Regions from separate parts of the Carnobacterium alterfunditum DSM 5972 genome, predicted to be linked through region 1. Evidence: a T-box and tRNA genes for the amino acid it is inferred to sense, from the RefSeq annotation. Region 1 holds a T-box; the other holds one or more tRNA genes.
What was found. A T-box is a leader RNA that pairs with one kind of tRNA and senses whether it is charged. The one in region 1 lies ahead of glyQ (glycine--tRNA ligase subunit alpha), so its partner is inferred to be a tRNA-Gly.
Positions count from the first base shown of each region.

Region 2: it has a tRNA-Gly gene. The T-box ahead of glyQ (glycine--tRNA ligase subunit alpha) is inferred to sense a tRNA for this amino acid. The anticodon was not compared.

Region 1 is NZ_JQLG01000004.1:2,278,802-2,294,526, forward strand. It holds gene BR50_RS11170 (PhoH family protein) at 36-1,061, shown strand; gene BR50_RS11175 (HD family phosphohydrolase) at 1,066-3,288, shown strand; gene ybeY (rRNA maturation RNase YbeY) at 3,312-3,788, shown strand; gene BR50_RS11185 (diacylglycerol kinase family protein) at 3,772-4,167, shown strand; gene BR50_RS11190 (cytidine deaminase) at 4,183-4,593, shown strand; gene era (GTPase Era) at 4,593-5,501, shown strand; gene recO (DNA repair protein RecO) at 5,585-6,400, shown strand; T-box leader at 6,440-6,617, shown strand; gene glyQ (glycine--tRNA ligase subunit alpha) at 6,698-7,609, shown strand; gene glyS (glycine--tRNA ligase subunit beta) at 7,611-9,695, shown strand; gene BR50_RS11215 (DUF488 domain-containing protein) at 9,790-10,161, shown strand; gene BR50_RS11220 (ABC transporter ATP-binding protein) at 10,212-11,927, shown strand; gene BR50_RS11225 (metallophosphoesterase) at 11,986-12,825, opposite strand; gene BR50_RS11230 (transcription repressor NadR) at 12,977-13,495, shown strand; gene BR50_RS11235 (hypothetical protein) at 13,592-14,158, shown strand; gene dnaG (DNA primase) at 14,552-15,725, shown strand, end outside.
Region 2 is NZ_JQLG01000004.1:1,608,040-1,623,764, forward strand. It holds gene BR50_RS08010 (LysR family transcriptional regulator) at 1-810, opposite strand, end outside; gene BR50_RS08015 (CidA/LrgA family protein) at 986-1,249, shown strand; gene BR50_RS08020 (LrgB family protein) at 1,371-2,075, shown strand; gene BR50_RS08025 (IS30 family transposase) at 2,174-3,133, shown strand; gene BR50_RS08030 (lactate oxidase) at 3,190-4,308, shown strand; gene BR50_RS08035 (GNAT family N-acetyltransferase) at 4,578-5,108, shown strand; rRNA gene BR50_RS08040 (16S ribosomal RNA) at 5,653-7,214, shown strand; rRNA gene BR50_RS08045 (23S ribosomal RNA) at 7,440-10,360, shown strand; rRNA gene rrf (5S ribosomal RNA) at 10,450-10,565, shown strand; tRNA gene BR50_RS08055 (tRNA-Val) at 10,588-10,663, shown strand; tRNA gene BR50_RS08060 (tRNA-Lys) at 10,665-10,737, shown strand; tRNA gene BR50_RS08065 (tRNA-Leu) at 10,778-10,859, shown strand; tRNA gene BR50_RS08070 (tRNA-Thr) at 10,893-10,965, shown strand; tRNA gene BR50_RS08075 (tRNA-Gly) at 10,973-11,044, shown strand; tRNA gene BR50_RS08080 (tRNA-Leu) at 11,095-11,183, shown strand; tRNA gene BR50_RS08085 (tRNA-Arg) at 11,187-11,260, shown strand; tRNA gene BR50_RS08090 (tRNA-Pro) at 11,287-11,360, shown strand; tRNA gene BR50_RS08095 (tRNA-Ala) at 11,372-11,444, shown strand; tRNA gene BR50_RS08100 (tRNA-Met) at 11,474-11,547, shown strand; tRNA gene BR50_RS08105 (tRNA-Ile) at 11,566-11,639, shown strand; tRNA gene BR50_RS08110 (tRNA-Ser) at 11,677-11,766, shown strand; tRNA gene BR50_RS08115 (tRNA-Met) at 11,792-11,864, shown strand; tRNA gene BR50_RS08120 (tRNA-Asp) at 11,902-11,974, shown strand; tRNA gene BR50_RS08125 (tRNA-Gly) at 11,980-12,050, shown strand; tRNA gene BR50_RS08130 (tRNA-Ile) at 12,059-12,132, shown strand; tRNA gene BR50_RS08135 (tRNA-Ser) at 12,164-12,251, shown strand; tRNA gene BR50_RS08140 (tRNA-Glu) at 12,274-12,345, shown strand; tRNA gene BR50_RS08145 (tRNA-Ser) at 12,393-12,482, shown strand; tRNA gene BR50_RS08150 (tRNA-Met) at 12,508-12,580, shown strand; tRNA gene BR50_RS08155 (tRNA-Asp) at 12,617-12,689, shown strand; tRNA gene BR50_RS08160 (tRNA-Phe) at 12,705-12,777, shown strand; tRNA gene BR50_RS08165 (tRNA-Gly) at 12,789-12,859, shown strand; tRNA gene BR50_RS08170 (tRNA-Ile) at 12,871-12,944, shown strand; tRNA gene BR50_RS08175 (tRNA-Glu) at 12,964-13,035, shown strand; gene BR50_RS08180 (IS30 family transposase) at 13,106-14,065, opposite strand; partial or broken gene BR50_RS12990 (IS30 family transposase) at 14,397-14,604, shown strand; gene BR50_RS08185 (zinc ribbon domain-containing protein YjdM) at 14,806-15,147, shown strand; gene BR50_RS08190 (IS30 family transposase) at 15,441-15,725, opposite strand, start outside.

The DNA.
Region 1 (15,725 bases):
TAAACTATAGAAAGAAAAAGGAGCGTGTTGTTTGTTTGACTAACTTAGTGAACGAAACCCGTTTAGTAAATTTGAAAAACGAAAATGCTACAGCTATTCTATTTGGTGCTCAAGATAAACATTTAGCGTTATTAGAAGACTCAATGGAAGTTGTCATTAACAGCCGTGGAAGCCATATAGAAATTGTTGGCACAAAAGAGAACACAGCAAAAGTTGAACAAATCCTTGAGCAACTAGAAGAATTAATAAAGCGCTCAATTCTTATAGGACCATCCGATGTTGTTACCGCCATCAAAATGGCAAAAAATAATACATTGCATTTTTTTATTGGTATGTATGAAGAAGAAATTGGTAAAGACCATAGCGGCAAACCGATAAGAGCAAAAACGTTTGGTCAGCGTCAATATATCCAATCGATCAAAGAGAACGATATTACTTTTGGAATAGGTCCTGCTGGAACAGGAAAGACTTACTTGGCGGTAGTGATGGCTGTCGCTGCTATGAAAAAAGGTGAAGTAAAAAGAATTATCCTTACTCGTCCTGCAGTAGAAGCAGGTGAACATCTCGGATTTTTACCTGGAGATCTGAAGGAGAAAGTAGATCCTTACTTACGTCCAATTTATGATGCATTGTATGCTGTCTATGGTTTAGAACACACAACTCGTCTAATGGACAGAAATGTGATTGAAATCGCTCCTTTAGCCTATATGAGAGGGCGTACATTAGAGGATGCCTTTGTTATTCTTGATGAAGCACAAAATACAACAAAAGCTCAAATGAAGATGTTTCTTACACGACTTGGTTTTGGTTCAAAGATGATCGTAAATGGGGATATTACTCAAATTGATTTGCCTAGAGGAGCAATGAGCGGACTCGTTCATGCTGAAAAAGTTTTAAACCAAGTCAAAGGAATCAATTTTGTCCAATTTGACTCGAATGATGTTGTACGTCATCCAGTAGTAGCGCATATTATCAATGCTTATAGCGAAGAAAAAACATCAAACGAAATAAAAGAAGACGACATTAAAAAATCGAGTATAGAAAAAAAGACTAGGAAGTGAATGAATGCGAAGAAATTTAATACGCCTTCAGAAAAAAATGGGAAAATTATATATTCCTTCTATTCTCTTGCTTACATCTATCATTTTATTTTTAATCATGTATAGTGCTGTTAAACCAAAGGCTTTAGATATTGAACTATTTCAAGTAGCAGAAGAAACGATACGTGCAAATGCAACCGTTGAAGACAAAGAAAAAACAAAAGATAACAAAGAAACAGTTGCTGCAACCGTTTCTCCTGTTTACACGTATAACGCTGATCTAAAAGACATTCAAATATCAAAAATAGAAATTTTATTTGTTACTGTAGATGAAGTTATTCAAGAAGCAAATGAACGATATGAAGCAGATTTAAAAGAAGCTAGAAAAAAAGCTTCAGAAGATAATGCTTCGATATCTTCTCGACAATCGTCAGAAGTAGATAAATTAACGGATGATGAACTATTAAAATTGTTCAAAGAAAAGTTGAATAATCTAGATGATTCTACAAAAGTCTTTATTGAGATGTTCCCTGATTGGGCTATCTTGGATCTATTAGCAGCAGATGCAACCAGTTTAACTAGTATGGAAAAATCAATCATAGCAGTGGTTTCTGAATTTATGTCGCAGCCTATAAAAAGTGAAGAGATAAAAGATGTCAAACTGAAAGCAAATAATAATTTGGACTATTCTGATTTAGACTCAAGTATGCAGCGCGTGGCAGGTTTGATTGTTGAAAATGCAATCGTTGAAAATAATATCTACAACGCAATTGCTACTGAACAAAAAAAAGAAGAAGAAATGGCGAACGTTCAACCATCATTGATTTTACAGGGACAAGTAATTATTCAAGAAGGGCATGTAGTTGATAGTAATAATATGCATCAACTTAAATTGTTGGGTTTGTTAGACAATAATTCTTCTAAACAAGCTATGTATGGCTTGATTGTTTTAATTTTTACTCAAGCTCTTTTATTGTTTTACTTAGGGAAATCTAGAAAAGAAGATAGAATAGAGCATGGACGCCAAATAACCTTTTACTCAATTATTATGGTAGTCTCAATATTATTGATGAAAGGTTTGCAATTGATTCAAAATGCAGATGTAGAATACATAGGTTTTTTATATCCTGCTGCATTAATATCTACCTTGTTGACAGCATTTGGTGCAAGACGTTTTGGGATATTAGCTAACGGATTTACGGCTGCATTTTCTATCTTTATTTTTAGCCCTGATTCAGGAACAAGTTTTAGCATTGTATTAGTTCTGTTTTATCTTTTAAGCGGTATGATGGGTACAATGATCACGCGTACCAAAATCACAAATCAGTTTTGGTCAAGCTTTATTTGGGTAACGGTCTTTAATGCTTTGTTTATCAGTTCATTTATTTTATACTTAAACATACAGCTGTGGTCTCAGCAAGTCTTTTTAATGGTTATATACGCTTTATCCAGCGGCATCATTTCCTATTTTATGGCTATACTGCTATCACCATATATTGAAGTGCTTTTCAATGAAAATGCTGTTTTAACGTTAACTGAATTATCCAATCCCAATAATCCTTTATTAAAAGAACTGCTGACAAAGGCCCCAGGTACCTATCATCATAGTTTGATGGTGGCAAACTTAAGTGCAAATGCAGTTGGAGCAATTGGTGGAGATTCATTATATGCTCGAGTAGCTTGTTATTATCATGATGTTGGTAAATTACGTCATTCATTCTTTTTCATAGAAAATTTACCTCCTGGAATGGAAAATCCACATAACCTGCTGACTCCTTTTGAAAGTAAAGAAATTATTTTTGGTCATGTTTCTGAAGGTGTAAAAATGCTAGAAAAAGCTAAGCTGCCTCAATCGATCATTGATATTTGTGCTCAGCATCATGGAACGACGCTTATGAAATATTTTTATGTCGTAGCTAAAGAAAAAGACGATACTGTACTTGAGGATGATTTTAGATATCCAGGTCCAAAACCACAAACAAAAGAAGCAGCAGTTATCAATATCGCAGACAGTGCTGAAGCAGCTGTAAGGGCAATGTCTCATCCTACTAGAGAGACCATTGAAAATTTTGTTCATAATTTAATTAATGGAAGAATTACGGATGGTCAGTTTGATGAGTGTTCCATCTCATTACAAGAATTGAAATTAGTTGAAAAGTCCATTTGTGAAGGATTAAATGGTACATTCCATTCCAGGATCGAATATCCGACTTTAAAGAAGAATAATCAACTGGGCATAAAAGAGTAAAAAAAGGAGTGGGGATAGTACTTATGGAATTAGATTTATATGATGAAACAAACCAAATCACAACTGAACAGAAAGAATTGGTGAATTCTCTATTGGAGTTTGCTGGGAAGCATTTAGAGTTGCCGGATGATACAGAAATGTCAGTAACTTTTGTTGATGATGATGCTATTCAAAAAATTAATAAGACTTATCGTGGAAAAGACCAGTCTACAGATGTTATTAGTTTTGCAATTGAAGATGAAGTAGAAGATGAATTAACGATCAACTTTGATAACCTAGAAGAACCTATGCCAAGGAATATTGGCGACATTATCATTTCAGTTGATAAAACCGCGAGCCAAGCCAATGAATATGGACATTCTTTTGACCGAGAATTAGGATTTCTTGCCTTACATGGTTTCTTACATCTAAATGGATATGATCATATGGATCCTGAAGATGAAAAAGAAATGTTTGGGTTGCAGAAAGAGATATTAGAAGCCTATGGACTTAAAAGATAAAGGGGAAGTTGGAAAGAATTCTGCGTTTTTAGACTCGTTTAAATATGCATTTAAAGGAATTTTAACGGCATTTCAAGAAGAAAGGAATATGCGTTCACATATTTTGATTGGTTCGGTCGTTTTGATATTGTGTGTATTCCTAAATTTAGCCATTAATGAATGGTTATGGGTCATTTTCAGTATCTTTTTGGTCATTATAATGGAAGTTTGGAATACTGTGATTGAAAATGTAGTCGACTTAGCTACTGGAGGTCAATGCCATCCTTTGGCAAAAAAAGCAAAAGATATGGCAGCGGCTGCTGTTTTAGTTACAGCAGGATTTGCCATTATTGTAGCAGCACTTATTATTTTACCTAAATTATGGCAAATACTATATTAAAGGAGATCAACATTTATGCATACTACAGATCAAAAAATTGAAGAACTAATCAATAAAGCAACAGATATGTTAGAAAAGGCTTATGTTCCTTATTCTCATTTTCCAGTTGGAGCTGCTCTTTTAACGAAAGAAGGGGAAATTTTTTCAGGCTGCAATATTGAGAATGCCTCTTTTGGTCTAACCAATTGTGCAGAACGCACCGCAATTTTCAAAGCTATTTCTGAAGGAAAAACAAAGTTTGATTACTTGGTAGTAACAGGCGATACAGACGGACCAATTTCACCTTGTGGTGCATGTAGACAAGTAATGGCAGAATTTTGTGAACCAGATATGCCTGTTTTATTAACAAACAATAAAGGAAATAAACAAATAACGACGGTTGGCGAATTGCTGCCCGGAGCTTTTAAATCGGAGGATATGGTTTAATGAAAAATAATAATGAGCACAAATCAGGTTTTGTTTCTATCGTAGGACGTCCAAATGTCGGGAAATCAACGTTGTTGAATAAAATCGTTGGGCAAAAAATAGCAATCATGAGTGACAAAGCACAAACAACAAGAAATAAAATTCAGGGTATTTATACTACTCCAGAATCACAAATTGTATTCATCGATACTCCTGGTATCCACAAACCTAAACATCGCTTAGGAGATTTCATGGTCAGTTCAGCGTTTAGCGCGTTTAGAGAAGTAGATGTTATTTTATTCATGGTAAACGTTGCTGAAAAACGTGGACCTGGTGATAATTTTATTATGGAAAGATTGAAAACAGCTAAAAGTCCAGTGTTTTTAGTGCTTAATAAAATTGATAAAATTCATCCTGATCAACTATTGCCGATCATTGAGGATTATCGTTCCTTAGTAGACTTTGCGCAAGTTATTCCGATCTCAGCTTCAGACGGAAATAACGTAGATACATTATTGGCTGAATTGCAAAACTATCTTCCAGAGGGACCTCAATTTTATCCAGATGACCAAGTAACGGATCATCCTGAATACTTTATCGTTTCTGAATTGATTCGCGAAAAAGTTCTTGAATTAACGAGAGAAGAAGTGCCTCATTCGGTCGCTGTAGTAGTGGAAAGTATGCAACGAAATGAATTGGGTAAAGTTCAAGTGCACGCAGCAATCATTGTTGAACGGTCAAGTCAAAAGGGTATTATAATCGGTAAAGGCGGAAAAATGCTGAAAGATATCGGCATCCGAGCTAGAAGAGATATCGAAGTGTTATTGGGAGACAAAATTTATCTTGATCTATGGGTAAAAGTTCAAAAAGATTGGCGTGACCGTCAATCAAGTCTGCAAGACTATGGTTACCGTAAAGATGATTACTAAAAAGTACTGACCAAATAAAAAAACAAACCATATAATTATGGTTTGTTTTTTTAATCGAAGATCATATCGTAGGGGGTTTCTAAATGGCTCAAATAGAAGAAGTAGAAGGCATTGTGTTATCTGTACGAAATCATCGTGAAAATGATCAATTGGTCAAATTATTTACAAATCGATTTGGGAAAAAAATGTTTTTTGTCAAAGGAACGCGAAAGCAAAAAAATAAACTTAGAACAGCTGTATTGCCCTTTACGAAGGCAACATATATAGCTGATATGCGAGACACTGGACTGTGTTTTATAAGAGATGCAAAAGAAGTTGAACAGTATAAAAGTATGCAAACGGATATCTTTTTAAATGCCTATGCGACGTATATTTTAAATTTAGCAGATGCAGCTTTAGAGGATGGCGTTGTAGATGGAACGTTGTTTCATAAAATAGACCAGTGCTTAACCGAAATTGATGAAGGAACGGATCCAGAAATAGTAGTCAATATATTTGAGATCCAAATTCTTCCATATTTTGGTGTTTCGCCTGAATTAAGAGGTTGCCGTGTATGTGGGAATACTGAAGGGCCGTTTGATTATTCTGGCAGCTATGGAGGATTACTGTGCCAAGAGCATTGGCATCTGGATCGCTACCGTTACCATTCCAGTCAAAAGGCAATTCATTTTGTGCGGTTATTTTCAGCTATTTCTTTAGATCGTCTAGGCTCTATTACTGTTAAAGAAGAAACAAAACGGGAGATCAGGACGTTGATCGATCTTATCTATGATGAATCAGTCGGAATCAAGTTGAAAAGTAAAAAATTTATTGATCAGATGTATACGTGGGGCAATCTCTTGATCGATAAGAGAGTCCCGCCTAAAGAAACACCAGATGAGAATGAAATTAATGATTGACAAAAGTTCTTGTAACAAGCTATGATAGAAACAATTGAATAACCAGCGATGAAAGAAAAAAGTAAAAATTTTATTTCTATACGAGCGAATTTGGGATAGTGTAAGCCAAATATAGACAAAGTTTTGAAAGGCCTTCTGGAGCTGTTCGATAAAAGAGATGCTAGTTTTTAATAAACTAGAATTAGGGTGGAACCGCGATTGTATTATCGTCCCTATGCTGATAATTGTCAGCATAGGGACTTTTTTTGTGTTATTTTTTAGTTGACCGTATAATTTGAAAAAAAGGAGAATGTCATAATGAAAGAAAATAGTTTAACATTTCAAGAAATCATTTTAACGTTACAAAAATATTGGTCAGATCAAGGCTGCTTGCTGCTCCAAGCTTACGATACAGAAAAAGGGGCAGGAACGATGAGTCCCTATACATTCTTACGTGCGATTGGACCTGAACCCTGGAATGCGGCATATGTAGAGCCTTCAAGACGTCCAGCAGATGGCCGTTATGGTGAAAATCCAAACCGCTTGTTTCAACATCATCAATTTCAAGTAGTCATGAAACCTTCACCTGATGATATCCAAGAACTTTATTTAGAAAGTCTTCGCTTATTAGGGATCGATCCATTAGAACATGATATTCGTTTTGTTGAAGACAACTGGGAAAATCCATCAATGGGTTGTGCTGGTCTAGGTTGGGAAGTTTGGTTAGATGGGATGGAAATCACTCAATTTACCTACTTCCAACAAGTTGGAGGATTAGAATGTAATCCTGTAACAAGCGAACTTACTTACGGACTAGAACGTTTAGCTTCATACATTCAAGATGTAGATAGTGTTTATGACATTGAGTGGACGAAAGGCGTAAAATACGGTGAAATATTTATTCAACCTGAATATGAGCATTCAAAATACGCTTTTGAAAACAGCAATCAAGAATTGCTTTTGATGTTATTCAATGAATATGAAAAGGAAGCTTTAGCTCAAATTAAAGCAGGGTTAGTTCATCCAGCCTACGATTATGTTTTAAAGTGCAGCCACACGTTCAATTTATTAGATGCAAGAGGAGCAGTATCCGTCACAGAACGCGCTGGGTACTTAGCTCGCATTCGAAATATGGCACGTTCGATCGCAAAAGCTTTTGTAACCGAACGTGAGAAATTAGGTTTCCCTCTGCTTCAAAACCAATCTGTCGAAACTAAGGAGGCAAACTAAGATGACTAAAAATCTTTTATTAGAAATCGGTTTAGAAGAAATTCCAGCTCATATCGTTACCCCAAGTAGTGAACAATTAGTACAAAAAATAGCAGCCTTTTTAAAAGAAAATCGGTTGGATCATGGAGCAGTGATCCCCTTCTCGACTCCACGAAGACTAGCTGTTATTGTCAAAGATATCGTAGAAAAACAAGAAGATATCCAAGAATCTGTAAAAGGTCCTGCTCGAAAAATAGCTCAAGATGCTGAAGGCAATTGGAGTAAAGCTGCTATCGGGTTTGCTCGAGGACAAGGAGCAGCTACCGATGATATCTATTTCAAATCGATCAAAGATATCGAGTACGTTTACGTTGATAAATTTATCTCAGGAAAAACAGTCAATGAGATTTTAGTTGGTTTAGATAAAGTGATCACATCACTGACATTCCCAGTAAGCATGCATTGGGCAAACCATTCATTTAAATATATCCGTCCGTTCCATTGGCTGACAGCTATGTTAGATGAAGAGGTGATCCCCTTTGAACTGCTAGATATCCAAACAGCGAATACTTCACGCGGCCACCGTTTTTTAGGGCATGATGTAACATTTGCTGATGCTTTGGACTACGAAAAAACGTTGGAGAGTGTTTTTGTTATCGCGGATAGTGCCAAACGTAAACAAATGATCGTTACCCAAATTGAGGAGCTGACAAAGGCAAATCAATGGTCTGTTTCATTGGATGAAGAATTACTAGAAGAAGTCAACAACTTGATTGAATACCCAACTGCTTTTTATGGTTCATTTGATAAAAAATACTTAGATCTGCCAGAAGAGGTATTGATCACGTCGATGAAAGACCATCAGCGCTATTTTGGCGTGAGAGACAATAAAGGCACTATTCTACCTTACTTTATCTCCGTTCGTAATGGAAATGCCGAACACATTGATACAGTTGCTAAAGGAAATGAGAAAGTATTGACTGCCCGTTTAGATGACGGCCGCTTTTTCTATGAAGAAGATCAAAAATTAACCATAGCTGCTTGTGTCGAACGCTTAAAACTAGTGACGTTCCATGAAAAAATCGGGTCCATTTATGAAAAAATGAACCGGGTACAAGCAATTGCCCAACTAATTGGGAAACAGGTCGGTTTGACTGCTACTGAATTAAAGGATCTAAATCGTGCATCTGAAATTTATAAATTTGATTTGGTGACCAACATGGTCGGAGAATTTCCTGAATTACAAGGGGTCATGGGTGAAAAATACGCTTTAGCGCAAGGTGAGAATCCAGTTGTAGCTGCAGCTATTAGAGAACATTACATGCCGATTTCAAGTGAAGGAGAACTTCCACAATCGTCTGTTGGAGCTGTTTTAGCTATTGCAGATAAATTGGAAAGTGTTTTAAGTTTCTTTGCAGTTGGAATGATCCCAACTGGATCAAACGATCCATATGCCTTGAGACGTCAAACCTATGGTATTGTTCGTATTATTGAATCGAAAAATTGGATTTTTCCAATGATCTCATTGAAAGAAAATATTCTAACGGCCTCTGTTATCGCACAAAGCTCCTTGATCGAAGGTTACAAGTCAAGTGCTGCACAAGTAGGGGATTTTACTAAAGCTCGTATCCGTCAATTATTAATGGCAGAGAGCATACGCCATGATGTAGTTGATGCAGCCTTAAGTTCTCACCAAGAAGATTTACTAAAATTGATTGAATCTAGTCGAGTCTTGAACAGCCATGTATCAGATGCTGTATTTAAACCGACGATCGAAGCGTTGACCCGGGTCGTTAATCTAGCTAGTAAAGGTGAAGAACTGCTTGACCAAGAAAAAATAAAAGTGAATACTGACTTATTTGAAACGAAGTCTGAAAAATTATTGCATGAAGCATTTGAAGAAATCATAAAAACGATAGACGAAAGTGATAGTGCTAAAAACTATGTAGCATTTGAGCAGTTGCAACCATTGATTGAGGAATTTTTCAATGAAAATATGGTCATGACTGACAATGAGGCCATTCGCAATAACCGCTTAGCTTTATTGATGGAGATTTCTAATTTCGTTTTATCTTTTGCTAGTGTAGACAAATTAGTAGTTAAGTAACCTTTAACAAATCAGTTTACTTTATGCTCCACTAGGGATAGAATTTTCCTTAGTGGAGTTTTATTTTTTTAGCCAGATAAAGGGGCGAGCAGAGATGATCAATTATCCGTTAACGATGAAACGAGTATATGAAAAAAGTGAAAAAGAAGATGGCTATCGTATTTTAGTGGACCGAATATGGCCCAGAGGGGTATCGAGAGAAAAAGCTGATATAGATGATTGGACAAAAGAAATCACTCCAACGACAAAAATCCGTAAAGAATTTGATCATCAACCGCAAAAATTTGATTGGTTTAAAAAAGCTTACTGGGCTGAATTAGAATCAAATCCTTATGCACAAGAGTTTATTGAACATGTTTTCGATGAGTTGCAGCAATCGCCAGTAACGTTTGTCTACGCCGCAAAAGATGAACAATTCAACCATGTGGTGATTTTAATAGAATTCGTTCAAACTAAAATGCAATAGCATACTTAGTAAATTGTTTGAAAAATAAATAAATCCGTTTGGAGGACACTATGTTAAAACGTTTTTTCAGTTATTATAAACCGTATAAAAAATTATTTATCTTAGATTTTGGCTGTGCGATACTCGCAGCTATTTTAGAGTTATCTTTTCCAGTTGTAGTCAACCGTGTGATCGATGACTTATTGCCTTCAGCAAATTGGACATTGATTGTAACGATTTCGCTATCTTTACTCTTTTTGTATCTCGTGAACACTTCTTTGCAGTATGTCGTTGTTTATTTTGGGCACAAACTAGGAGTGAATATCGAAACAGATATGCGCCGTGAATTGTATGGGCACTTGCAAGAACAGCCTTTTAGTTATTACGATAATCAAAAAACCGGCAAATTAATGACGCGCTTGACTACCGACTTATTTGAAATATCAGAAGTTGCCCATCATGGTCCAGAGGATGTATTTATCACTTTTATTACTTTAAGTGGGGCTTTCTTGTTGATGTTAACGGTCCATGTTCAACTTGCTTTGGCAACGTTTGTGATGGTCCCTTTTATCACGATCGCATTAGTGTTCTTTAATAAACGAATGACCAAGATCAATACAAAGATTTTTAATGATTTAGGTGAATTCAATGCTGGAATCGAAGCTTCTGTCAGCGGCATACGTGTTATTCAAGCTTTTGCTAATGAAGAGCACGAAGCCGGCCGATTTGAAGTATTGAATAAAGCTTATCGAAAGTCGAAAATTTTATTTTACAAAATGATGGCAATCAGTTCTTCGTATAATTATTTTCTGATCCGTTTAATTAATTTGTTTGCTTTATTTTTTGGTGCTTATTATACGATCCAAGGCGAAATCAGTTATGGTGACTTTGTAGGCTTTATCTTACTAGCTAATATTTTTGTTCGGCCGATCGAAAAAATAAATACGATGATTGAAAGTTACCCTAAAGGAATTGCTGGCTTCAAGAGGTTAACCGAAGAATTGGATAAAAAACCGGCTATTCAAGATAAGAAAAATGCGATTGAAGTAGACCGCTTGAAAGGCGATATCGACTATAAAAATGTTTCCTTTTGGTATAATTCATCAAAAAAAGTTTTAGATGGGATCAATTTATCGATTCGTGCGGGAGAAACGGTTGCCTTTGTTGGACCAAGTGGAGCAGGTAAGACGACTATTTGTAATTTGCTGCCTCGTTTTTATGAAGTGAGTGAGGGTGAAGTAACCGTTGATGGAATCAATATTCAAGATATGACCATGCAGTCATTGCGGAATCAAGTTGGCGTGGTCCAGCAAGACGTCTATCTTTTCCCGGGAAGTGTCAGAGAAAATGTTGCTTATGGGAAACTGGATGCAAGTGAAGCAGAAATAAGTGAAGCCGTTCGATTAGCTCATTTAGAAAAGGTTGTAAACGATATGCCTAGGGGGCTAGATACGATCATTGGTGAAAGAGGTGTGAAATTATCTGGTGGGCAAAAACAACGATTATCCATTGCACGAATGTTTTTAAAAAATCCTCCGATTTTGATTTTAGACGAAGCAACTTCTGCTTTAGATACTGAGACAGAACAAGTGATCCAAGAATCCCTAAATTCATTAGCAAAAGGCCGCACAACATTGATTATTGCACATCGATTAGCGACTATTAAACATGCTACGCGTATTATTGTGGTAGATGAACAAGGAATAGTTGAACAAGGCAGTCATCAAGAATTGATCGCAACTGATGGTGCATATAAGAAGTTGTATGAAGCTCAATTTGGTCAATGAAATCGATCAAAATAAACCACTAGTGGGATTTTTATTTTCCTTACGCTAGTGGTTTTTTCTAGTTAGTCCGTTCAAGGGTAATGATCAATAAATGGGGTTTATTGTTGATTCGAAAAGGGAATATGCTATTTCCGATTCCACGGCTGACGACTAGTTTTTTTGAAGAGTCTGCCTCACTAGTGTAGATTCCGTTGGTGTATTTAGGAAACAAGCCTTGACCAGGGGCGTATAAAGGGCCGATAAGTGGGAGTCTTATTTGTCCACCGTGGGCATGGCCGCTAAAGGTGATGTCCGGTTGGATCAATGGGTTGGAAGTTAAGTACTGCTCAAAGTATTCAGGGTGATGAGCGAGCAGTAGGGTCGGTACACCATCGCTTAGGGGATCTAGTAAAGGTATTTCGTCAGGATAGCTTTCATCGCTAACACCGGCTAAAATAAGTTGAGCACCGTTAACCGCTAAGGTGAGTTGCTCATTATTTAACAGAACAACACCGCTATTTTTAATGTTATATTCCCACTCTGGTAAGTGTCCGCTGCTTGTTTCGTGATTCCCGGATATGGCATAGGTTGGTGCAATAGCGACTAATGAACGACCAAATTCCTCTAACGGTATCTTGCTTAAATCAGCCGTACGATCGATCAAATCTCCGGTCAAGAAAATGAAATCAGGTTGTGCTTGCTTGATGGCTGAAAGTAAGGTCTCAATTGAAATACGATTTTTTTCAAAATGCGTATCAGATAGATGGACGATTTTTAATTGATCTAACTCTTGCGGTAAGTCATCTAATAGGATGGTTTGATGCTCGATATCTAATGAACGGTTCTGTTGATAGCCATATAGGCAAAAGGTGATAGCTAGACCAATAAACAGAAGAAAAACAAGTATGATTTTTTTCATATGATCTCCTTATTGAAAACTTTTTTTAAAGTATAGCATACTTTGAAAGAGTTCTTGCTCCTAACAATTTCATTTTAAAAGCTTCAATTGAAATAAATTAAGGTATAATGAGCATAAAAAGAGTGTAAAAATTGAAAAGGACTGATTTTTTATGGAGGCAACTAAAAGAAGAGACAGCATTGTTTCGATTTTATCACAGGAAAATAGACCGCTAAGTGCCAGGAAATTAGCGGCATTGCTAAGTGTGAGTCGGCAAATCATTGTAGGCGATGTAGCTTTATTAAGAGCGAGCGGTGTCGATGTCATAGCTACTCCAAAAGGATACGTATTAGAATCGGCATCTATGACAAATAAATTTGTCGGCCAACTAGCTAGTCACCACAGTGCAGCGGAAACAAAAACTGAATTGTATGCGGTAGTGGATAATGGGGGAGAAGTAGTAGATGTTATCGTTGAACATCCGATATATGGGGAGCTGAGAGGGCGGTTATCGATTTCTTCGCGTTACGATGCAGATCGATTTATGGAAACGATAGAGAATAAACAAGCCAATTTACTATCTGAATTAACAGGTGGTGTTCATTTGCATACCATTGCATGTGCAGACAAAAAAACATTTGATCGTATCAAAAAAGAGCTTGATGATTTAGGCCTATTGTACAAGAATTAAAAGGTGTCTTGACAACTTGCTGAAATCACCTATAATTAAATTTATCGATGTGTCTTGACACGTGTAAAGGTGCATTTAATGATAGGAGTTGTTGATATGAAAACGAATAAAGTTCATAAATTGACCATAGCGGCGTTATTAGTAGCTGTAGGTATTTTGATTCCCATGATCTCACCGGTCAAATTAGTCTTAGAGCCAGCTTCTTTCACATTAGCTAGCCATGTTGCTATTTTTATCGCTATGTTTATTTCACCGATGGTTGCGATAACTGTAGCTTTGGGCACAGCTGTAGGTTTTCTGTTGGGAGGGTTTCCAATTATCATCACATTAAGAGCTTTGACTCATGTCATTTTTGCAGGGTTAGGATCTTATATCCTGCTTAAAAAGCCTGATATTCTTCAATCCACCATTAAAATACAATTCTATTCTTTTTTTATCGGTGTGTTGCATGCTGTTTCTGAGGTGGCTGTCGTTTCTGTTTTTTATTTTGGTGGAGAAATGACAACGGCTTATTATACGCAAGGATTCTTGCAATCTGTTTTCTTATTAGTCGGAGCAGGTACGATCATTCATAGCATGATCGATTTTATTCTTGCTCATGCTGTCTGGAAATCGCTGATGAGTCGTAACTCATTTGCTGCAACTGTGGCCAAAATAAAATAAATAAATTGTTCTTGAGAACCCAGTACTTTTAAAACCCTATCAGGTTTTTAAAAGTACTGGGTTTTTTCGTTAGTCTCTAGATAAGGTAATAAGGCAGTACATAAATTTAAATGCGAAATCAAACGTGTAACAATAAAATAATCAAATCGTATTTTTGCATCGATAAGGTTTACGCCGGTGGTTTTAATTATAATAAATTGTTTGTGTTATTCATTTTAAAAAATTGTTTTTTTTCACAGAATGTGCTATTATGAAAAATGTATAGTTCTGTCTGATAATAGATTTAGAGAATAAAGTCGCACTTGTTTATGAGTGCGGCTTTTAGAGACTGGATAGTCTTTCTGACAGGACCTAACGTTCTTTATTTTTTACTAAGAGGTGAACAGCTTGGCAATGATGATTCCAGAAGAAACTGTCAATAAAATACGGCAAGAAACTAATATAGTGGATGTTGTCAGTCAGTATGTTCAATTAAAAAAGAAAGGTAAAAATCTTTTTGGCTTTTGTCCTTTTCATGAAGAACGAACTCCTTCATTTTCGGTAACAGAAGAAAAACAAATTTTTCACTGTTTTAGTTGTGGACGTGGCGGTAATGTGTTTACTTTTTTAATGGAAGTCGATGGACTCACTTTTCCAGAAGCTGTCATTAAGACAGCTGAACTGGGTCAATTTCAACTAGATGATTCCTTAGTACACGATCACGACCATAAAAATAAAACGAACGACTCAACAAAAGAAAAACTGATTCGTATCCATGAAGAAAGTGCTGAATTATTTCATCATATTCTGTTGAATACAAAAATCGGAGAAGATGCTTTAGCGTATTTAACTCAAAGAGGATTGACTCGAGATATAATTGATACATTTAATATTGGGTTTGCTCCGCGAGAACGAACTATGCTGCAACAATATTTACTTGGGAAAAATAGTGAGCAAGAATTGTTGGGAAAAACGGGTCTATTTGTGGAAAAAGATAATGGAGATTTGCTTGACCGATTTTACAATAGAATCATATTCCCCATTCGAAACCAGCAAGGGAAGACCGTTGCTTTTTCGGGGCGTATTTTTCAGCAAGAAGCTGATGAGGGCGCACCTAAATATTTAAATAGTCCTGAAACCCAGCTATTTAATAAACGAACGGTTCTGTTTAATTTTGATCTTGCACGTCCATCCATAAGACGAGAAAAAGAAGTTATATTATTTGAAGGTTTTATGGACGTTATAGCAGCTTGGAAAGCTGGGGTGACCAATGGAGTCGCTTCAATGGGAACCAGTCTTACAAATGAGCAAATCCATTTGATCGATCGAGTAACGGATCATGTACTGATTGCATATGATGGAGATCCGGCAGGAATTGAGGCAACCAAGAGAGCCAGTGATCTTTTAGCAGCAGAGACTAATTTTGATATCGATATTATTCGTTTCTCTGAAGGTATGGATCCAGATGAGCACATTAAAAAAAATGGGGCTGATGCTTTCAATGAATTGATCGCTCATGGAAGAGAGACGCTTTTTGGCTTCAAAATGGCTTATTACCGTAAATCGCTCAATCTATCAAATGAGAGTG
Region 2 (15,725 bases), 670 kb from region 1:
ATTTACGATAAGACTAATGTAAAAGTAGGGTGCATTTTCAATAGAAACTCTGACTAGCCTAGGGTGATCTTCTACTAATATATCACTCATAAAAGCAAGCATGTCAGTTGAAGAAGCAATGGATAGTGCAGTCTGGATTTCTTTAGTGTAAAGGGTTTTCGGCTGTTCAATGTGGCTGTCTTCAGTCCATTGTTCAAAAATTCGCTGATGAGTGTAACCTTGTTCCAATGAAATGAATAGTTCATCCTGAATTTCGGCTGCTGTAACACTATCTTTCTTAGCTAAGTGGTTTTCAGGTGATACCCAGAGTGCCACTTCTTCTTTTTTTAAAAGAATCTGCAATAAATTATCGTCTGCAAAAGTAGGATGATCACTTCCAATAATGGCTAAAGGAACCTGTCCTGATTTTACCAACTGCAACATCAAATCTGAACTTTTTTCTTCGATGAGTTTCATAGAGGCGGAAAATTTAGTCAAATGAGGCATTAGCCGACCCATAAATTGGCCACCAATAGTTGGCAAGAAACCAAGGTAAACCACTTGGTTTTTTAAATCATGAATTTCTTCTGTTACAGTATGGATGGTTTGTAAAATTTGCGCTGAATGTTTGTACAATACTTCACCAGTTTCAGTTAGGTTTAGGTTCTTGTGAATTCTTTTTCTATTTATTAAGACGGTATCTAGATCTTTTTCCAATCGTTTTAGAGACATTGAAATAGAGGGCTGAGATACATAGAAATGCTCTGCAGTTGCGGTGAAACTTAAAGTCTCAGCTAAGTAGTTGAAGTAAACTAAATCTTGTAAATTCATGGTGTCCTCCTTTGAAATATTGTGAAAGTGTTATCATAAACAAACGCTATACAATCATATGTTATCATAAATTATATTTATGATAACATAAAAAAATGCTATTTTCTAAATAAAATCAAACATGCTATAGTTAGTTTATTGAATGCGCTTACAAAAAAGAGAGGATATGAAATTTTTGAAAATAATCAAACAACTTTCTTGGATTTTCTTGTTTTCCTTTTTAGGAGAAGTGATTTCTACTTTAAGTGCTTCATTTATTGCGATTCCAGGAAGTGTTATCGGGATGGTTTCTTTATTCTTTGCTTTACATTTTAAATGGATCCGCATCAAGCAAGTAGATGAAGTTGGAACATGGTTAACAGATAATATTGGTATTTTCTTCGTTCCGGCTGGTGTTGGACTAATGTCTAACTTTGGTGTCTTGGCCAGTACGTGGTAGCAGCTGCTGATTATTATGTCAGTGACAATGACTCTCATGATAGGATTTGTCGGAAAAGTTGTACAAACAATAAAATGGCGTACTGAGAAAGACGTATTAGTGGAGAAGGGAGATAGAACTAATGCTTGACAGTATTTTAAATAGACCACTTTTGTGGATCGCTTTGACAGTTGTCTTGTACTTACTATCCGCTAGGCTGAAGGAGAAGTGGCCAAATCCATTATTTACACCATTAGTATTTGCGATCATCGTCATCATAATTCTGCTTTTAGTAACGGGTATCTCACTTGAAACTTATAATATAGGCGGACAATTTTTTAGTTTGTTTGTTACCCCAGCTACAGTTGCTTTAGCAATCAAGTTGGAAAAGAATTTTGTTTATTTGAAAAAACATTACACGGCAATCTTAACAGGAATATTTTCTGGCGTTATTTTCCATACGATCATGATCTATGCTTTCGCCTTGTTGTTCCAATTTGACCAGAACATAGCGGCGACGCTGATTCCAAAATCGATCACAACAGCGATTGCAGTTGGCGTTTCGGGTTCTCTAGATGGGATCGTCTCTCCAACTGTGGCCTTAGTTGTTTTCACTGGAGTAACCGGAGCCGTTGTCGGTCAAACAGTTTTCAAATTGTTCAATATTACTGATTCAGTTGCTCAAGGGGTTGCCTTGGGAAGTTCATCCCACGCAATGGGAACCGCAAAAGCCATTGAAATGGGAGATGTTCAAGGTGCTATGTCTGGACTGTCAATTGTTGTTACAGGAATTATCGTAGTTATACTAGCACCATTAACCGTACCAATCACAAATTTACTATTTTAATTTACGTCGATTGTAAGATTAAGCTATACAAATAAAAAAGCCATTCGTGATACACTCTAATTGTATTTCCAACCACAGAAAACAAGGAGTGATCACGAATGACCTATACCCATATTACCATGGATGAACTAGTGATGATAGAAGCTTATTACCACCAAGGTGTTCCAGTTGCTAAAATAGCTACTTACTTGAATCGTACTCGTACACCGATTAATAATGTTATCAGGTTCTTCAAAGCAGGACACACAGCTTTCGACCATTACCTACGGTATAAAAAAAACAAGAAACAGTGTGGACGCAAAAAAATTGATTTACCAAAAGAACAACAGCTTTATATCAAGGGAAAAGTAGCTGAGGGCTGGACGCCGGATGTCATTATTGGCCGTAAAGAAATGACAATAGACTGTTCCGTACGAACACTTTATAGGCAGTTTAAAGAAAGAATATTCGATGAAGTTACACTCCCGATGAAAGGGAAAAGAAAACCTAACGGACATCAAGAACGTAGAGGTAGACAAGCTTATAAACGAAATATCTCTGAAAGAATAATAGACTATCCCACATTTAAAGAAGAGTTTGGTCATATCGAAGGAGATACCATTGTAGGTGTTCACCACAAAAGTGCGGTTATTACTCTAGTAGAGATTTTATCAAAAGCTATCATTACCTTAAAGCCCAAAGGGCGTAAAGCCTGCGACATTGAGAATGCCATGAATCAATGGTTCCAAGCCATACCAAAAAATTTATTCAAATCCATTACGTTTGATTGCGGAAAGGAGTTTTCCAACTGGAAATCTTTGTGCAACCAACATGATGTCGCTATTTACTTCGCTGATCCTGGAACGCCTTCACAACGAGCTTTAAATGAGAATTCTAATGGACTTCTTCGAAAAGATGGATTGCCAAAAAAAATGGATTTCAACGAAGTTGACCAGACTTTCGTATCATCTGTTGCACACAAACGAAATAACATTCCAAGGAAGTCACTAAATTACCAAACACCGTTGGAAGTTTTTATGAGTTATATGGATGAAGATAGTTTGTATAGCTTAATTTGACAAATCAGATTATTTTAAACTTTAAAAAATATGATTTAAAAGGATGGTAGAAAATTATGGCAGATGAACAAACTATTAAATATGATGCACCAACAGTAGAACAAGAAATTGAAGTTATAAGCACTTATCGGCTTGAAGAAAAAGCTAGAGAAGTAGTTCCTAAAGGTGGTTTCGATTATATTTCGGGTGCTTCCGGAGATGAGTTCACCTTAAAACAAAACAATGAAGCTTGGTCTCATAAAGGGATTCTACCTAGAGTACTAGCTGATGTCGAAAATCCTGATACATCAACCTCTATCTTAGGGCATGATCTTAAAGTACCTTTCATTATGGCGCCAATTGCAGCACATGGTCTAGCTCATGTTACTAAAGAAGCGGGGACAGCCAAAGGAATTTCTGAATTTGGTGGAACAATCATGTCGATCAGCGCTTATTCAGGAGCATCTTTTGAAGAAATTGACAAAGGCTTAAAAGGGAATCCTCGTTGGTTCCAAATTTACATGAGTAAAGATGATGAAATGAATAAAAATATCCTAGACGAAGCAAAGGCAGATGGTGCTACAGCAATCATCTTAACAGCAGATGCAACATTAAGCGGCAATCGCGAAAAAGATATGTTAAATAAATTTGTTTATCCATTCGGTATGCCAATTGTATCTCGTTACTTGACTGGATCAGGTAAGAATATGTCGTTAAACAATATTTACGCTCAATCGAAGCAAAAAATCAATCCTGCAGACGTAAAATTCTTAGCTGAATACTCAGGACTACCAATCTTCGTTAAAGGGATTCAATCTCCTGAAGATGCTCTACTAGCGATTGGTGCTGGAGCTGCTGGCATCTGGGTATCGAATCACGGTGGTCGTCAGTTAGATGAAGCACCAGGTTCATTTGACACGTTAGCTGAAATTTCTAAAGCGGTCGCTGGTCGCGTTCCAATCGTATTCGACAGTGGAATTAGACGTGGAGAACATATCTTCAAAGCTATAGCAAGTGGTGCTGACATTGTCGCTGTAGGCCGTCCAGTACTATATGGATTAGCTCTTGGTGGATGGAAAGGTGTTAAATCGGTTTTGGAATATTTTGAAACAGACTTGAAACGCGTGATGCAATTAGCTGGAACACAAACGATCGAAGATGTGAAAAAGGCTCATTTGTTTGATATCAAAAAATAAAAGCTTATGATGCAATATCACTGGTACCCGTATTGGTACCAGTTTTTTTGTGTATGGACTCAGCATGAGCGTTAATCTAATAGTAAAATATTGTTATAGACTTACTAGAGAGAATTTTAATGAAAGAATAAAATTCAAATAATATAGAGTCGTAATGAATGCTCATAATAAAAACATATTGAATAGTAGTATTTTTTTATAGTAAAGTATTGTAATAACGAAAAATCAAATATAAGCTTCTAGTATCATATAGAAGAAAGGGGAATAATATGAGCGATAATTTTAGGTTTCATCAAGCAAGACCTGAAAACATTAAGATGATCGATAAGTTGCTTAAAGAAGCCGCACTATGGTTAAAAGCAAAAGGATCTCTACAATGGAATGGCATCCTTGAAGGAAAAGATAATCATGATACAGCAAGTGCTATCAATAGAGGAGAAGTATTTTATGGAACACGGAATGATGAATTAGTTGGGATGTTGATATTATGGGATCGCCAAAGTGAATGGGATGCTGCTTTATGGGGAGAGGATCATGGCGATGATTTTTACTATCTTCATCGATTAAACATAAAAAGAGACAAAGCTGGAAAAGGGAATTCGCATTTAATGATCAATGCAGCAAAAGAATACGCTCGTAAAGAGCAAAAAAAGGCTCTTCGTTTAGATTGTATTGCTGATAACGAGTTTTTAAATCAGATGTATCTCAAAGAAAAATTCAAGTTTATCGATTGTAAAGAAAACTTTAATGCTGGGGAACAACAAAATGACTTCAATTTATATCAATATAGGATAGAATGAATTTAAAAAAAGCGAACGATTATATAAAATGATTTTTTATAGATCGTTCAATTTGTTTGTTTCATATAGAAGTAATACAAATTAAAATACAAGGAAATGGTAAAATATACGCTTTTTTAAAAAAAACAAAAAAAACAATATCTTTTTATTGACCAGTAACAAAAAAATTGTTATAGTAATTGATGTTGCTAAGAGAGATAAGCGATATTCATAATAACGTTTGAAAATTTATTGTAAAAATAATGTTGACAAAACGTAAAAAAATATGTTAATCTATCTAAGTCGTACATGAATTAAACGAGTAAGCAAATGGATAAATATTCAATTAAAAAAATATTTTTTCAAAAATTTGTTGACAAGTTGAAAATCAACTGCTATAATTTAGAAGTTGTCATGAACTGATGCAACGCACTTTAGACCTTTGAAAACTAAACAAAGTAAGATGAAACAAATGTGAGGGTGACTTAGCAGTGCTAAGTCAACAGTAACAAAATTAGTGAATAATTATTCGCTAGCAATTCAATAATGAGCTTCAAGCATCATTTTATATGAGAGTTTGATCCTGGCTCAGGACGAACGCTGGCGGCATGCCTAATACATGCAAGTCGAACGCTTTGACTTCACCGGGTGCTTGCACCCACCGAAGTCAAGGAGTGGCGGACGGGTGAGTAACACGTGGGTAACCTGCCCATAAGAGGGGGATAACATTCGGAAACGGATGCTAATACCGCATATTTCTAAACGTCACATGACGAATAGAAGAAAGGTGGCTTCGGCTACCGCTTATGGATGGACCCGCGGCGTATTAGCTAGTTGGTGAGGTAATGGCTCACCAAGGCGATGATACGTAGCCGACCTGAGAGGGTGATCGGCCACACTGGGACTGAGACACGGCCCAGACTCCTACGGGAGGCAGCAGTAGGGAATCTTCCGCAATGGACGAAAGTCTGACGGAGCAATGCCGCGTGAGTGAAGAAGGTTTTCGGATCGTAAAACTCTGTTGTTAGAGAAGAACAAGGATGAGAGTAACTGCTCATCCCCTGACGGTATCTAACCAGAAAGCCACGGCTAACTACGTGCCAGCAGCCGCGGTAATACGTAGGTGGCAAGCGTTGTCCGGATTTATTGGGCGTAAAGCGAGCGCAGGCGGTTCTTTAAGTCTGATGTGAAAGCCCCCGGCTCAACCGGGGAAGGTCATTGGAAACTGGGGAACTTGAGTGCAGAAGAGGAGAGTGGAATTCCACGTGTAGCGGTGAAATGCGTAGATATGTGGAGGAACACCAGTGGCGAAGGCGACTCTCTGGTCTGTAACTGACGCTGAGGCTCGAAAGCGTGGGGAGCAAACAGGATTAGATACCCTGGTAGTCCACGCCGTAAACGATGAGTGCTAAGTGTTGGAGGGTTTCCGCCCTTCAGTGCTGCAGCTAACGCATTAAGCACTCCGCCTGGGGAGTACGACCGCAAGGTTGAAACTCAAAGGAATTGACGGGGACCCGCACAAGCGGTGGAGCATGTGGTTTAATTCGAAGCAACGCGAAGAACCTTACCAGGTCTTGACATCCTTTGACAACCCTAGAGATAGGGCTTTCCCTTCGGGGACAAAGTGACAGGTGGTGCATGGTTGTCGTCAGCTCGTGTCGTGAGATGTTGGGTTAAGTCCCGCAACGAGCGCAACCCCTATTATTAGTTGCCAGCATTCAGTTGGGCACTCTAGTGAGACTGCCGGTGATAAACCGGAGGAAGGTGGGGATGACGTCAAATCATCATGCCCCTTATGACCTGGGCTACACACGTGCTACAATGGATGGTACAACGAGTCGCAAAGTCGCGAGGCTAAGCTAATCTCTTAAAGCCATTCTCAGTTCGGATTGTAGGCTGCAACTCGCCTGCATGAAGCCGGAATCGCTAGTAATCGCGGATCAGCACGCCGCGGTGAATACGTTCCCGGGTCTTGTACACACCGCCCGTCACACCACGAGAGTTTGTAACACCCGAAGTCGGTGAGGTAACCCTTTTGGGAGCCAGCCGCCTAAGGTGGGACAGATAATTGGGGTGAAGTCGTAACAAGGTAGCCGTATCGGAAGGTGCGGCTGGATCACCTCCTTTCTAAGGAATATAACGGAAACCCACACATTCATCTTATCTTTGTTTAGTTTTGAGAGGTCTAATCTTCTCAATCTTTTTAATCGAAACACCTTGTTCTTTGAAAACTGGATAAAGTTAAAAATCGTAATTTAAGTAAGAAACCAGAAACACACCGAAATTTTTAAATAATAAGTTTTTTAAGGTTCTCATCGAAAGATGAGTATTAAACATTAACGATTAACCATAGGTTAAGTTAATAAGGGCGCACGGTGAATGCCTTGGCACTAGGAGCCGATGAAGGACGGGACTAACGCCGATATGCTTTGGGGAGCTGTAAGTGAGCTTTGATCCAAAGATTTCCGAATGGGGGAACCCAGCATCTTTGATAGGATGTTACTGCTGACTGAATACATAGGTCAGTAGAGGTAGACGCAGAGAACTGAAACATCTAAGTATCTGCAGGAAGAGAAAGAAAAATCGATTCCCTGAGTAGCGGCGAGCGAAACGGGAATAGCCCAAACCAGAAAGCTTGCTTTCTGGGGTTGTAGGACTGAACATATAGAGTCATAAATGAAGTTGGTAGGAGAAGCGACCTGGAAAGGTCTGCCGAAGAAGGTAAAAGCCCTGTAACCGAAACCAATTTCACTCTGATCAGTATCCTGAGTACGGCGGAACACGAGAAATTCCGTCGGAATCCGGGAGGACCATCTCCCAAGGCTAAATACTCCCTAGTGACCGATAGTGAACCAGTACCGTGAGGGAAAGGTGAAAAGAACCTCGGAAGAGGAGTGAAATAGCCCCTGAAACCGTGTGCCTACAAATAGTTAAAGCCCGTTAATGGGTGATAGCGTGCCTTTTGTAGAATGAACCGGCGAGTTACGATCACATGCGAGGTTAAGTTGATGAGACGGAGCCGTAGCGAAAGCGAGTCTGAATAGGGCGAATGAGTATGTGGTCGTAGACCCGAAACCAAGTGATCTACCCATGTCCAGGTTGAAGGTGCGGTAATACGCACTGGAGGACCGAACCCACGTATGTTGAAAAATGCGGGGATGAGGTGTGGGTAGCGGAGAAATTCCAATCGAACTTGGAGATAGCTGGTTCTCTCCGAAATAGCTTTAGGGCTAGCCTCGGAATTAGAATCATGGAGGTAGAGCAACTGTTTGGACTAGGGGCCCTTCTAGGGTTACCGAATTCAGATAAACTCCGAATGCCATTGATTTATATCCGGGAGTCAGACTGCGAGTGATAAGATCCGTAGTCGAAAGGGAAACAGCCCAGACCACCAGCTAAGGTCCCAAAGTTTATGTTAAGTGGAAAAGGATGTGGAGTTGCTTAGACAACTAGGATGTTGGCTCAGAAGCAGCCATCATTTAAAGAGTGCGTAATAGCTCACTAGTCGAGTGACCCTGCGCCGAAAATTTACCGGGGCTAAACATAACACCGAAGCTGTGGATAGAACCATTGGTTCTATGGTAGGAGAGCGTTCTAAGGGCGTTGAAGCTAGATCGTGAGGACTAGTGGAGCGCTTAGAAGTGAGAATGCCGGTATGAGTAGCGAAAGACGGGTGAGAATCCCGTCCACCGAATGACTAAGGTTTCCTGGGGAAGGCTCGTCCTCCCAGGGTTAGTCGGGACCTAAGTCGAGGCCGAATGGCGTAGACGATGGACAACAGGTTGAGATTCCTGTACCAGTTTGTTTTGTTTGAACAATGGAGGGACACAGTAGGCTAAGGAATACGTGCTGTTGGATATGCACGTCCAAACAACAAGTTTTGAAGTGAGTCAAATGCTTGCTTCTTTAAGAACAAGTTGTGATGGGGAGGGAAATTAAGTACCGAAGTTCCCGATGTCACACTGTCAAGAAAAGCTTCTAGTTAGAAACAAACTGCCCGTACCGCAAACCGACACAGGTAGTCGAGGAGAGAATCCTAAGGTGTGCGAGAGAACTCTCGTTAAGGAACTCGGCAAAATGACCCCGTAACTTCGGGAGAAGGGGTGCTGACCAATTGGTCAGCCGCAGTGAATAGGCCCAGGCGACTGTTTATCAAAAACACAGGTCTCTGCAAAATCGTAAGATGACGTATAGGGGCTGACGCCTGCCCGGTGCTGGAAGGTTAAGAGGATGGGTTAGCTTTAGGGCGAAGCTCAGAATTGAAGCCCCAGTAAACGGCGGCCGTAACTATAACGGTCCTAAGGTAGCGAAATTCCTTGTCGGGTAAGTTCCGACCCGCACGAAAGGCGTAACGATCTGGGCACTGTCTCAACGAGAGACTCGGTGAAATTATAGTACCTGTGAAGATGCAGGTTACCCGCGACAGGACGGAAAGACCCCATGGAGCTTTACTGCAGTTTGATATTGAGTGTTTGTACAGCTTGTACAGGATAGGTAGGAGCCAATGAAGCCAGGACGCCAGTCTTGGTGGAGGCGTTGGTGGGATACTACCCTTGCTGTATGACCACTCTAACCCACAGCCCTTATCGGGCTGGGAGACAGTGTCTGACGGGCAGTTTGACTGGGGCGGTCGCCTCCTAAAGTGTAACGGAGGCGCCCAAAGGTTCCCTCAGAATGGTTGGAAATCATTCGCAGAGTGTAAAGGCATAAGGGAGCTTGACTGCGAGACCTACAAGTCGAGCAGGGACGAAAGTCGGGCTTAGTGATCCGGTGGTTCCGTATGGAAGGGCCATCGCTCAACGGATAAAAGCTACCCTGGGGATAACAGGCTTATCTCCCCCAAGAGTCCACATCGACGGGGAGGTTTGGCACCTCGATGTCGGCTCATCGCATCCTGGGGCTGTAGTCGGTCCCAAGGGTTGGGCTGTTCGCCCATTAAAGCGGTACGCGAGCTGGGTTCAGAACGTCGTGAGACAGTTCGGTCCCTATCCGTCGCGGGCGTAGGAAATTTGAGAGGAGCTGTCCTTAGTACGAGAGGACCGGGATGGACACACCTCTGGTGTACCAGTTGTTCTGCCAAGGGCATTGCTGGGTAGCTATGTGTGGACGGGATAAACGCTGAAAGCATCTAAGCGTGAAGCCCCCCTCAAGATGAGATTTCCCATCACGTAAGTGAGTAAGACCCCTGAGAGATGATCAGGTTGATAGGTTGGAAGTGGAAGTATAGCGATATATGGAGCGGACCAATACTAATCGGTCGAGGACTTAACCAAAGATTTAAACGGTGATAGACGGTCAATGAACGAAAACGATTTTTAACTTATCCAGTTTTGAGAGAATAATGTTCTCTTGATTGAAATTGTGTGGTGATGATGGCAAGAAGGTCACACCTGTTCCCATGCCGAACACAGAAGTTAAGCTTCTTAGCGCCGATGGTAGTGAAGGGTTTCCCTTTGTGAGAGTAGGACGTTGCCACGCAAATTCAATTGTTTTTTTATATGGAGGTTTAGCTCAGCTGGGAGAGCATCTGCCTTACAAGCAGAGGGTCGGCGGTTCGATCCCGTCAACCTCCACCATGAGTCATTAGCTCAGTTGGTAGAGCATCTGACTTTTAATCAGAGGGTCGCAGGTTCGAATCCTGCATGACTCATAGCTAATCATGCAAATATGTTTAGTTATGCCATATTTTTGCGGGTGTGGCGGAATTGGCAGACGCACTAGATTTAGGATCTAGCGTCGTAAGACGTGGGGGTTCAAGTCCCTTCACCCGCACTGTTTTTATTGAATGACTGAAGTATTCCTTTAGCCGGCTTAGCTCAGTTGGTAGAGCATCTGATTTGTAATCAGAGGGTCGAGGGTTCAACTCCTTTAGCCGGCATTCTTTTGCGAAAGTAGTTCAGTGGTAGAACATCACCTTGCCAAGGTGGGGGTCGCGGGTTCGAATCCCGTCTTTCGCTTACTAGGTTGACTAGTAAAATCATTCATAAAAATGATAAACTGTTCTAATGCCGGGGTGGCGGAACAGGTAGACGCACAGGACTTAAAATCCTGCGGTGAGTGATCACCGTGCCGGTTCGATTCCGGCCCTCGGCACCATACGCACCCATAGCTCAATTGGATAGAGTACTTGACTACGAATCAAGGGGTTAGAGGTTCAAGTCCTCTTGGGTGCATTTCTTTTGAAAGAAAGAATTAACAACGGGAAGTAGCTCAGCTTGGTAGAGCACTTGGTTTGGGACCAAGGGGTCGCAGGTTCGAATCCTGTCTTCCCGATTTTTAAATCAGGGGCCTTAGCTCAGCTGGGAGAGCGCCTGCCTTGCACGCAGGAGGTCAGCGGTTCGATCCCGCTAGGCTCCACTTTTTTAAAAAATCATCACTTTTATTATGGCGGTGTAGCTCAGCTGGCTAGAGCGTCCGGTTCATACCCGGGAGGTCGGGGGTTCGATCCCCTTCGCCGCTATTGTTTTTTTAAGATCTTGGACCTTTAGCTCAGTTGGTTAGAGCAGACGGCTCATAACCGTCCGGTCGTAGGTTCGAGTCCTACAAGGTCCATTAATCGGTTGAGATTAAAGTAACCTTGTATTGTTATGGAGGATTACCCAAGTCCGGCTGAAGGGAACGGTCTTGAAAACCGTCAGGTGTGTAAAAGCACGCAAGAGTTCGAATCTCTTATCCTCCTTTTTTAAATGATTCATTAATATTATCGCGGGGTGGAGCAGTTGGCAGCTCGTCGGGCTCATAACCCGAAGGTCACAGGTTCAAGTCCTGTCCCCGCAATTTATCTTTTTTTAAAAGATAGTTTTAAATGCAAAAAGGTCTCGTGGTGTAGGGGTTAACATGTCTGCCTGTCACGCAGAAGATCGCGGGTTCGATTCCCGTCGAGACCGTTTTTGCGAGTGTAGTTTAGTGGTAAAACCACAGCCTTCCAAGCTGTTGATGCGGGTTCGATTCCCGCCACTCGCTTTTTTTATGGGCCTATAGCTCAGCTGGTTAGAGCGCACGCCTGATAAGCGTGAGGTCGATGGTTCGAGTCCATTTAGGCCCATTGAATAAATTGATATTTAGTTTTAGTTTTTGGGGAAGTACTCAAGTGGCTGAAGAGGCGCCCCTGCTAAGGGTGTAGGTCGTTAACGCGACGCGAGGGTTCAAATCCCTCCTTCTCCGTATTTTGTTTTCATAAATTTTAGACCCGTTGGTCAAGCGGTTAAGACACCGCCCTTTCACGGCGGTATCACGGGTTCGATTCCCGTACGGGTCATTTACAATTTTGTCTAATTTAATAGTTCATCATTGTATCAGTCTTATGGAGGATTACCCAAGTCCGGCTGAAGGGAACGGTCTTGAAAACCGTCAGGTGTGTAAAAGCACGCAAGAGTTCGAATCTCTTATCCTCCTTTTTTAAATGATTCATTAATATTATCGCGGGGTGGAGCAGTTGGCAGCTCGTCGGGCTCATAACCCGAAGGTCACAGGTTCAAGTCCTGTCCCCGCAATTTATCTTTTTTAAAAGATAGTTTTAAATGTAAAAAGGTCTCGTGGTGTAGGGGTTAACATGTCTGCCTGTCACGCAGAAGATCGCGGGTTCGATTCCCGTCGAGACCGTTCAATTAAATAGTTGGCCCGGTAGCTCAGTCGGTAGAGCACTTGATTGAAGCTCAAGGTGTCGGCAGTTCGATTCTGTCCCGGGCCATTTCTTTTAATGCAGGTGTAGTTTAGTGGTAAAACCACAGCCTTCCAAGCTGTTGATGCGAGTTCGATTCTCGTCACCCGCTTTTTTTTTTTTGGGCCTATAGCTCAGCTGGTTAGAGCGCACGCCTGATAAGCGTGAGGTCGATGGTTCGAGTCCATTTAGGCCCATTGTACTAATGAAAATATAGACCCGTTGGTCAAGCGGTTAAGACACCGCCCTTTCACGGCGGTATCACGGGTTCGATTCCCGTACGGGTCATCAAATAATTAAACGAAAAGAGATTGGAGAAAATTATCTGGTCTTTTTTTTTGTTTAATTATCTGATTTGTCAAATTAAGCTATACAAACTATCTTCATCCATATAACTCATAAAAACTTCCAACGGTGTTTGGTAATTTAGTGACTTCCTTGGAATGTTATTTCGTTTGTGTGCAACAGATGATACGAAAGTCTGGTCAACTTCGTTGAAATCCATTTTTTTTGGCAATCCATCTTTTCGAAGAAGTCCATTAGAATTCTCATTTAAAGCTCGTTGTGAAGGCGTTCCAGGATCAGCGAAGTAAATAGCGACATCATGTTGGTTGCACAAAGATTTCCAGTTGGAAAACTCCTTTCCGCAATCAAACGTAATGGATTTGAATAAATTTTTTGGTATGGCTTGGAACCATTGATTCATGGCATTCTCAATGTCGCAGGCTTTACGCCCTTTGGGCTTTAAGGTAATGATAGCTTTTGATAAAATCTCTACTAGAGTAATAACCGCACTTTTGTGGTGAACACCTACAATGGTATCTCCTTCGATATGACCAAACTCTTCTTTAAATGTGGGATAGTCTATTATTCTTTCAGAGATATTTCGTTTATAAGCTTGTCTACCTCTACGTTCTTGATGTCCGTTAGGTTTTCTTTTCCCTTTCATCGGGAGTGTAACTTCATCGAATATTCTTTCTTTAAACTGCCTATAAAGTGTTCGTACGGAACAGTCTATTGTCATTTCTTTACGGCCAATAATGACATCCGGCGTCCAGCCCTCAGCTACTTTTCGCTTGATATAAAGCTGTTGTTCTTTTGGTAAATCAATTTTTTTGCGTCCACACTGTTTCTTGTTTTTTTTATACCGTAGGTAATGGTCGAAAGCTGTGTGTCCTGCTTTGAAGAACCTGATAACATTATTAATCGGTGTACGAGTACGATTCAAGTAAGTAGCTATTTTAGCAACTGGAACACCTTGGTGGTAATAAGCTTCTATCATCACTAGTTCATCCATGGTAATATGGGTATAGGTCATTCGTGATCACTCCTTGTTTTCTGTGGTTGGAAATACAATTAGAGTGTATCACGAATGGCTTTTTTATTTGTATAGCTTAATCTTACAATCGACGTTATAAAAGGTTTCATCAAAAAAGATAGTTTTATCTTTTAAATCGAGTGTAGTTCGGATACAATTATTATGAGACATATGAATTTTCCTTTCTAGTGAGTTGTCGTGACTTTATTCTAACTGGAAAATTCATCTGTTTCTATTTTTTTGTAAAAAAATTGGTGTGAATGAATTTTTTCATCCACACCAAAAATTATACAGCCGATTCCTCTCACCAACGTCCTTTATTGTATAATCCTTAAAAGAAAGCCATACAGCCCTTAAGTATTACTAACAGTACAAAGAAAAAAAGATGTTGTGGGCGTCACAGAATCGTTCTCCCAAAGAAACAATGGGCTTACATCAAAGATAGAGTCGCTCAAGGTTGGAGTCCTAATGTCATTGTCGGTCGGGCAGAAGAGTCCATTAAGTGTTCCGTTAGTACCCTTTATCGCCAATTCCAAGAAAATCATTGAAGTATCAAACACCATTGGAAGTATTCTTGAGTTACATGGATGGAGATAGTTTGTCTAGCTTAATTTGACAAATCAGAAAACAAATAAAATTCTACTTAAACAGATGCAATATATAAAATGAAAATATGCGTTGCCAATCCATTAAGGGTATGCCATTATATAGGTAACGATAGTCATTGGAGGAGAGAATACATGTCTAACTTACCAAATTGTCCAAAATGTAATTCAGAATACACTTATCAGGATGGTAATCTTTTTGTTTGCCCAGAATGCGGCCACGAGTGGGGAGTAGATTCAATTATTGAAACAGATAAAAGTAAAAAAGAGTTCAAAGATGCACATGGAAATAAATTAATCGATAGAGATTCAGTAATTGTTATTAAAGATCTTAAAGTAAAAGGGACTTCCAGTGTTGTAAAAAAAGGAACCAAAGTAAAGAATATTCATTTGGTTGACGGTGATCATGATATTGATTGTAAAATCGAAGGTATTGGTGCTATGCAATTAAAAACGGAATTTGTAAAAAAAGCTTAATGTCAGTGAAGAAAAACAAACTAAGGCCATTTCATTTAGCTTAAATGGCCTTTTTTTTTTTGAAATATGAGGAAAATCTCTTTTTAATTTGAATGTTTTTTATTCAAATTAGATTCTCTTTTCTATAATTTATACAATTCTTTTTATTTGATACTAATTTACAAGGGAGAACATGATTATTACAATAATGGAATAAATAATGATATGCATAATGCCATAGTTTCGATACTTTAATTATATAAGATGGTACCCTTTTTTGTTTAGGTTAAATCATTATTTTACTATCTGATTTGTCAAATTAAGCTATACAAACTATCTTCATCCATATAACTCATAAAAACTTCCAACGGTGTTTGGTAATTTAGTGACTTCCTTGGAATGTTATTTCGTTTGTGTGCAACAGATGATACGAAAGTCTGGTCAACTTCGTTGAAATCCATTTTTTTTGGCAATCCATCTTTTCGAAGAAGTCCATTAGAATTCTCATTTAAAGCTCGTTGTGAAGGCGTTCCAGGATCAGCGAAGTAAATAGCGACATCATGTTGGTTGCACAAAGATTTCCAGTTGGAAAACTCCTT